DNA from 2 places in the Exiguobacterium sp. s39 genome. Region 1 is predicted to be linked to the other one. Evidence: riboswitches for the same ligand, from Rfam matches in the RefSeq annotation. Region 1 holds a riboswitch; the other holds the start of a gene.
The links. Region 1 has a riboswitch for S-adenosylmethionine ahead of KNQ11_RS13295 (Na+/H+ antiporter NhaC family protein). Riboswitches for the same ligand answer to the same signal wherever they lie in the genome.
Positions count from the first base shown of each region.

Region 1 (4,231 bases):
GTGTTGCGGTAATTGTGGATGCAACTCGACTTGGTTGATCATTGGTGCCATCAAGCCCTCTTCTGCCAATGTATCGAGGTGATGTTCTTTGAAGTTCGAGACACCGATCGCTTTGATCTTGCCTGCTTCATACAGTTCAACCATTGCTTTCCACGCTTCGATATAGCCTTCGACCGGCCAGTGGATGAGATAGAGGTCAAGATAATCTGTTTCGAGACGTTCGAGCGATTCTGCGAATGCTTCCTTCGTCCGACCGGCACGAATATCATCGTTCCAGACTTTTGACGTTAAGAAGAGATCCTCACGTTTCACGCCGCTTTCCTTGATTCCTTTTGCGACACCGCGCTCGTTTTTGTAGACAGCAGCCGTATCGATATGACGATAGCCGACACGTAATGCTTCAGCGACAGCAGCAGGTGCTTCTGTCTCTTCATCTACTTGCCAGACACCGAATCCGATTTGGGGAATCGTAATACCGTTTGAAAGTTTTGCGTATTGCATGTGTTACTCCTCCTCATAAAACGTAGTTTAGATTTGCTCGTTTAGTTTAGCATGAACGAACGAAGACGTCCGTTTCCATGCTCATGGAGGAATGAAATAAGGTAAAATAGAAAAGAATCGTGAGATTTAATCGTGTGTTAAAAGAGGGGGAGAAAAGATGGCTCAAAAGAATAAAAAGCTATCCAAATGTACTTGGCTTAGCATTGGCGCCTTGTTAGTAACGCAGGCAGTGGGTCTGTTTCTTAGTGCGCGAAAGTCAGGACGTAATCCATGGGTGTGGGGAGGCGCTGGACTCGTTCAGTTCCCGCTTCCGGCAATCGCTTACTTAATCTTAGAACGACAAGCGAAGCAGAATAAATAATAAAACAGGTCCAATCGTCGACGCGATTGGACCTGTTTTATGGTTACGAAGAAATTTTTTCTTGCTTCGTCGCTGTCTTCTTCATGCGTGGTAAGCCGAAGAAGATGGCAATTGATCCACAGACGAAGAGGAGGAACGGATAGAACAGATACGGAATCAGTTCCGGTGAAGCCGTTTTCGTCAATTCTGCTGCGATCAATAGTTGTGCTCCATACGGAATGATGCCTTGAATACCACAAGAGAAGATATCAAGGATACTCGCCGATTTTTTTCGATCGACTTCATACGTATCGGCGATTTCAGCTGCCAGTGGTCCAGCGACGAGAATCGAGATCGTATTGTTTGCAGTCGCGAGATTCGTTGCACTAACGAGTGCCGCCATACTGAATTCGGCACCACGACGCTGTGAAATCTTGCGTGTCAGCGTCTCTTTTAAGAAGGCGATTCCACCGTTGAACGTAATCAAGCTGACGAGACCACCCATGAGGAGCGTCAAAATGGAGATCTCCGCCATGCCCATCATTCCTTCAGACATCGAGAGGACGAAGCCACTCAAGCCGAAACTACCATCAATCATACCGATGATGCCGGTGAGTAACGTACCACCAATTAAGACAAGAATGACATTGACGCCAAATAGTGCAAGGACGATGACAGCGAGATATGGAATCAACTTGTAGAATTCAAATGCTTTTGCTTCGACGACGTCACCAGAACCAGAAACGAATGCGAGTAGGATGACCGTCAAAATAGCAGCCGGTAGGACGATCATGAAGTTCGTCCGGAATTTATCGCGCATGTTCGTTTTTTGGGTCCGGACGGCGGCAATCGTCGTATCCGAGATGAACGACAAGTTATCGCCGAACATCGATCCACCAACGACAGCAGCCGCTGCGATCGCAACGTTGATGCCTGTCGCTTCATGAATACCGAAGGCGATTGGCGCGAGTGCAGCAATCGTTCCAGTCGATGTCCCCATTGCCATTGAGATGAAGGCAGCGATGATGAACAGACCACTCATGAGGAGCGACGGAGGTAGGAACGTCAAAGCAGCATTAACGGTCGCATCGATGGCGCCGATTGCTTCTGCTGTTCCAGAAAACGTACCGGCTAGTAAGAAGATGAAGACCATGATCATGATATCAGGATTTCCGGCACCCGTTGCGATTCGTTCGACCGTTTGATTGATGGATCCTTTCGTCGTGATTGCAGCAAAAATCAAAGCGATCAGTGCGGCGATAAGGATCGGAAATTTGTAAAAGTCGTCATAGAAGATCCCGGCTCCGATGAAGAGAACTAGGAATACGACGAGGGGAAGCAGTGCCCATTTGTTAGGCGTGATCGTTTCATTCATTGTTGACACCTCGTTTCTCAAAGATACAAAAAAAGACCCCTTCGCAAGAAAGAAGGAGGTCTTTATGAAATAAAGACGCTCTTCTTATCTCTCAAGCTTTCGCTTGCTGGATTTGGCACAGTACGAATCAAATCGTCCGCTGCCGAAACATCATTGGGCCAGTCCCTCCGTTTCTCGCGATAAAAAGAAGTCATTCAATTGTTGTAAAACACGTTTCTTACCGTACCGCATTGAGTAACGCGTGTCAACTGTACTTTACTGAAGTGCCTTTTTCAATGTTTGGACGTTTTCTTCCATCAACTTGAAATACGAGCTGTTTTGTTGCGCTTTCGTGACCGACTCTAGATTATGAATCGTCACGGATTCAGCTCCGATTTCTTTTTGGATGACACGTGCGACCTTCGGTGAGACCGTCTCTTCGAACGCGACGTATTTCAAATCATGCATCCGTGCTTCTTTCACTAAAGCGGCCAGTTGCTTTTGTGACGGTTCATCGGAAGGAGAAATTCCCGCAATCGGCAGTTGTGTGAAACCATATCGTTCTGCGAGGTAACCATAAGCGGCATGCGTAACGAGAAGTTCTTTTTTCGATCCATCAGCGACGGCTTGTTTAAATTGTTCGTCCAATTCATCAGCTTGCTGATCGAACGTTTTCAAGTTTTTTTCGAACGTTGCTTTGTCTTTTGGAGCTTCTTTTGATAAAGCGCTTGTGATCGAACGTGCCATTGCTTTTGCGTTGACAGGGTCGAGCCAGACGTGTGGATCGTATTTTCCGTGGTCATGCCCCTCTTCTTCATGCGCATGTTCGTCCGTTGTATGATCATCATGCCCTTCTTCTTCGTGAGCGTGTTCGTCTTCTGTATGCCCTTCTTCTTCATGTGCATGAAGTGTAGCATCCGATTCTAGCAAGTTGACGTCCTTACTCGTCTCGACGAAGCGGACATCCGTGCCTTTTAGACTCTCCTGGATTTTTTTCGAATACGGCTCGAGCGTCGTACCGGTTAAGAGGAACAAGTCGCCCTTAGCAATCTCGGTGAGTTGTTTTGACGTCGGCTCGTAAGAGTGGGGGTCTGCTCCAGGTGGGACGATCATCTTGACGTTGACTTGATCCCCTCCGATTTCGCGGGCAATAGCAGCCGTCGCGAACGTTGATGCATAGACTTCTGTCTGGGTTTTATCTGAAGTCGATGAATCGGTATTCGAACCGCAAGCAGCGAGAACACTTGCACTTGCGAAAGCGACTGTTAAAGCAGGAATGATTTTTTTCATTATATGATACCTCCATTATTAAAACGTAATTATTCCGATTTGGACTTTCTCACTATAGCGGAACGCTGGTGAAGCGTCAAGTACGAATACCGAGACGTTCGACTTCTTTTAAAACGGGGTAGAAGGATAATAAAGTGAAGAAACTGGCACGTCTTTTGGAGGTGATCAAGTGAAACGTGAAACTGCATGGCTAATGGGGGGAGCTGCGTTATTGACGACGGCAGCAGCGGGAGCGAGTATCTGGAACAATTATGGTGCATTGCTTCGATGGACCGAACCCGCCTTGCCACTCACAGAAAAACAACTTGCACCGCGGACGCTCACCTACAAACAGGTGGGAGACCGCATCTTACAGCTCGATCTCTATTATCCACCGGGAGAAGGACCGTTTCCAGTTGCCATCTATGCACACGGTGGTGCATTCGTTCGTGGAGAGCGCGATGACATGTTTTGCTTTAGTCCAATCGTCGACCGTCTGCTTGAACTCGGAGTTGCCGTCTGTAGTATTGAGTATCGTTTGTTCGAAGAGGGCAGTTATTTTCCGGATAACCTCGAAGATGTACGGGATGCGTTATGTTTTTTGAATAAGGAAGCAGAGGGTCTTCGCATTCTAAGAGGACGGATGATGGTATGGGGAGACTCAGCTGGAGCCGCACTCATGCTGACGACGGCACTTGCCCCATCTGCTTTCGTTGGTGAGCGCGATGAGCGGCACATGCCATTGATCAGTGGTGTGATCGCTTTAT
Region 1 covers NZ_JACSNA010000003.1:13,928-18,158, reverse strand. Annotated here, with positions in the region: gene KNQ11_RS13305 (aldo/keto reductase) at 1-501, opposite strand, end outside; gene KNQ11_RS13300 (hypothetical protein) at 659-862, shown strand; gene KNQ11_RS13295 (Na+/H+ antiporter NhaC family protein) at 906-2,216, opposite strand; SAM riboswitch class I at 2,298-2,402, opposite strand; gene KNQ11_RS13290 (metal ABC transporter solute-binding protein, Zn/Mn family) at 2,472-3,485, opposite strand; gene KNQ11_RS13285 (alpha/beta hydrolase) at 3,655-4,231, shown strand, end outside.

Region 2 (4,231 bases), 180 kb from region 1:
GAACGTCTCCTGACGGATTGGCCATCAGACGATGCCGAAGATTTTGGACGTCTATTGCAACAATTCAACCGTGCCTTGCGCGAGCGGTAACGAAATCACACCATTTAAAGGAACGGACGCGAAATCAATCGATTTCGCGTCCGTTTTTTCGTCATTCTTCATGATGTATGAGAAACCTGACAAACCGAACGAATTTGTGCGATATGTTCAGGTGACGTTCGGCAACAACCACCGATCAATCGTGCCCCTGCCTCATACCATGTCTTCGCGACGGTTTGGAACGATGTACACTGATTCGTACCTGACCACGTTTTTGCGACCGGATCATAGACCTCACCAGAGTTCGGATAGACGATGATTGGCACATCCGTCAACGCCTTAAGGTGACGGATAAAGTCGGTCGCGTAAGATGCCGGAAAACAATTTGCACCGATTGCTGCGAGCTGTGGATGTTGTCCGACCGTTTCAATACACGTCGCAAGTGCCGTTCCTTCACTAATGTGTGTCGCATCTTGAAGCGAGAACGTCAGCCAAGCGGACACTTCCGGATACGCTTCGAGAATCCGGAACAACACGACAGCTTCCTCGAGCGACGGAATCGTCTCAAATGCCAGCAGATCAGCCCCCGCTTCAATCAATGCTTCGATCCGTGGTCTGTGGAAGGCTTCTAGCACATCTGCTGACACTCCATAATGACCGCGATACTCAGAACCATCTGCTAAGTAGGCACCATAAGGACCCACTGATCCCGCGATCAATGCGTCACTCTTTCCGCTACGCGTACGTGCGTTTTGCGCCAAGGTGACCGTTTGTCGGATCAGCGCCTGTGCTTCCTCTGTCGTGATATGACGTTGCTTGAACCCTTCGATACTTGCTTGATAGCTTGAAGTGATCGCAACATCGGCACCTACTTCAAAGTAGTCACGATGGACGTGTTCGATTTGTTCCGGTGCTTCGATCAAGAGACGTGCTGACCAAAGCGGGTCGTTCAAGTCGAATCCCTTCTGTTCAAGTTCGGTTGCAAGGGCACCATCTAAAATAAGAAAGGGAACTTCCTGTAATCGTTGATCAACTGGATTTTTGATTCGGGACATCTTCAACACTCCGTTTCTGAGAAGAATTCGTGAACGCATGAACGACATAACAGATCACGATAAATGGAATACCACAGTACAAGGCAATTCGTTGTGTCGGATCAAATCCGATACCAATCAAGGAAATCAAACAAACGACGAAAGCGGCGATCGGTACGAATGGAAAGAGTGGTGTGCGATAGACCAATTCGTCGACCGTATGCCCTTCACGAAGAAATTGCTTCCGGAAGCGATACTGGGCAACGCTGATACTCATCCAAACAACGACAACAGCGAGACCGGAAATCGAGACGAGCGCGATATAGACACTTCCTGCTGCATAGATGCTAGACAGCAAGGCAAGTCCTCCGCCAAGCATGCTGAACAATACGGCTCGAAGTGGAACCCCACTTGGCGTCACCTGGGCGAAGAAGCGTGGAATCATGCGTTCGTTCGCAAGCGACCAGAGCATCCGAGAGGCGGCGTAAAGTCCAGAATTCGCTGCCGACAAGATCGCTGTCAAAATGACGAAGTTCATCACGTCTGCCGCATACGGAATTCCGATCCGTTCAAACACGGCGACGAACGGACTTTCGAGTACACCTTTCCCATCCGTTGGTAATAAGACGGCTAACACGATGATCGTACCGACGAAAAAGAGGACGAGTCGCAAAATTGTCGTCCGGATCGCAAGCGGAATCGTCCGTTTCGGATCGACTGCTTCACCCGCTGCGACACCGATTAGTTCCGTTCCCGAGTAAGCAAAGTTCACGGCAAGCATCGTCATGAAGATGACGAAAGCGCCATTTGGGAACAACCCGCCTTCGGTTAACGAAGAAAAGAATGGAGCCGGGCTACCATCTTGCAGTGGAATGAAGCCGACGATTGCTCCCGCACCGAGTAAAATGAAAGCAATGATCGTCACGACCTTAATGGCGGAAAACCAAAACTCGACTTCAGCGAACACGCGAACTTTCAAGACGTTAATACCGAGGATCATCGCAGCGAACAATGCGCTGAACACCCATACAGGAATCGACGGGAACCAACGTTGCATCAAAATGCCTGCTGCCGTGAATTCTGAACCAAGGGCGACCGTCCATGTCAGCCAGTAGAGCCAGGCCACTGTATAACCGGTGCCGGGTCCGATGTACTTCGTTGCGTACTTATGGAATGATCCGGTTTCCGGCATGTGCACGGCGAGTTCACCGAGACTTAACATGACTAAGTAAACGACGACGGCCCCAATCAAGTAAGACAGAATCGTTCCGACGCGTCCTGCTTGTTCCAACGTATAACCTGTACTTAAAAATAATCCTGTTCCAATGACACCACCTAACGACAGCATGATCAGATGACGTGATTCCATCTTGCGTCGAAACGCTCCGCTCGTTTTCATGAATCCATTTCCTCCTCGTTCCAACTATTCCAAACAAAAAACGCATCCTCACGGATGCGTCGGTCGACAATTCGGAAATCTTATCGATCGGGTGCAGCACCCGCAGGAATTAGCACAGTATCTTTCGACCTGTTGCTGAGGTTTCATAGGGCCAGTCCCTCCACCTCTCTGGATAAGTATGTAATTGTTCCTAACCCTATCAAGTCTTTTTTAAATTGTCAATACAATTCAGAATACTCCTATCAAAAAAACATTCCGCATCGTATCAATCCGGAATGTTTAAAGGGTTACTTTTTGGCGAATAAATCCGCTGTTTTCAAGGCTGCACGAACCGCTTTCCGATTCAATGTTCCTTGCTGGTGCTTCATTTTCTTCGTTTGGGCAGCCAATTGCGCTTTGAGCGCCGCAATCTCTTGATCCTTTTGAGCCGTTCCTGTTTGTTTCTGCAATGCTTTGATTTTCTTATCTTTTTCAGCTAATTGTGCTTTTGTTTGTTTTTGCGCATCCGCAATCTTCTTCTCTTGTTCCGGGAAGAACCGTTCAAAACGAGCGACTGCTTCCTCAAGACTTACGCCAGAAATCGGCTGGACTGGTGGGAGCAACTCGGTTTGCGCCATTTGACGGTCAAACGGTACATTCTCAGGATAGTTCGTCTCTTGATAAATATGCTCAAGATTGTTCACGTTCAAGAAGTCAACGAAGTTGTCGAAGTTACGCGCTTGAACACGTGCCGGACTTTGGAAGTCAGCATTTGCTACGACGTCGGATAATTGTGTATCCGCTTTGATGTCGTTCGCCCAAATGTGCGTCAACTGATGGTAATCCGTCAATTCGCGCATCCGTGCATCTTTTGGAATGAGGATACTCGGCGTACCCGCAAGTGTCGCTGTGATGTTTCCGTGTAAACGAGCTCCAAAACTGAGGTCTGCTTGACCGATGAAATCAAACCATGTCTGTGCGTTCAAGAAGAAACGGACACGATCGTTCATATAAGCAGGATTCGACATCTTCACCGGATAGTTCGTCACGGACAAGTCTGCGATTGGGTGCGTTCCTGTATACGTCAACTTCAGTTCCTTCATCCACTGTGGAATGAAGTAGTGATTCGGATACTCTTCCATCCCGCGCGTAATGAAATCAAGAACGTTTTGTGGTGCCAAACGTGACGAGTTGACTGTAATCATCGACTCGGACGTGATATTTGTTTCGCGAATGTTCAAATCACGACCGAACGCGTACATCGAAGGACATCCGATAACGCGATGATCGATCCCTTCGCGGAAACCAAGACGTGTTAAGTATTTCGACGTGATCTCCCCGCGAAGACCTAGCATGCTCGAGCGCTCGAGAACGGCACTGACGAACGCTTTGACATCTTCATCGAATGGGAATCCACCATCTAAGTCTGGTTCAAACGGTGCACGTAACCCTACACCGATGACGACGACTGGAATTTTTAATTTTTTGATGAGACGTGTATATTTCCGTAACGTCGGTACGAATTCTTTTCGGAATGCATCCGCTAACGGAATGACATAAAGATCAAAGTTGGCATTGATTTCGTCTGCCCGTTCTTCGTCGTAATAGTAATAGTCAGGTGTAATCGTCGTACCTTCTGTCATCAACGTCCGAAAGATACTGTATTGATAGATAAGATTTCCAACGTTTCCTCCAATGGAATTATGTTTCATCAAATAAGGAGCATCGAACTGTTCGAATGGTGTCATACCTGCACGAATAATAATACGTTTCATAATGG
Region 2 covers NZ_JACSNA010000003.1:189,589-193,819, forward strand. Annotated here, with positions in the region: gene KNQ11_RS14155 (MarR family winged helix-turn-helix transcriptional regulator) at 1-90, shown strand, start outside; gene mmuM (homocysteine S-methyltransferase) at 159-1,094, opposite strand; gene KNQ11_RS14165 (amino acid permease) at 1,069-2,472, opposite strand; SAM riboswitch class I at 2,550-2,651, opposite strand; gene KNQ11_RS14170 (polysaccharide pyruvyl transferase family protein) at 2,760-4,226, opposite strand.
Region 2: another riboswitch for S-adenosylmethionine. It lies ahead of KNQ11_RS14165 (amino acid permease); the one in region 1 lies ahead of KNQ11_RS13295 (Na+/H+ antiporter NhaC family protein).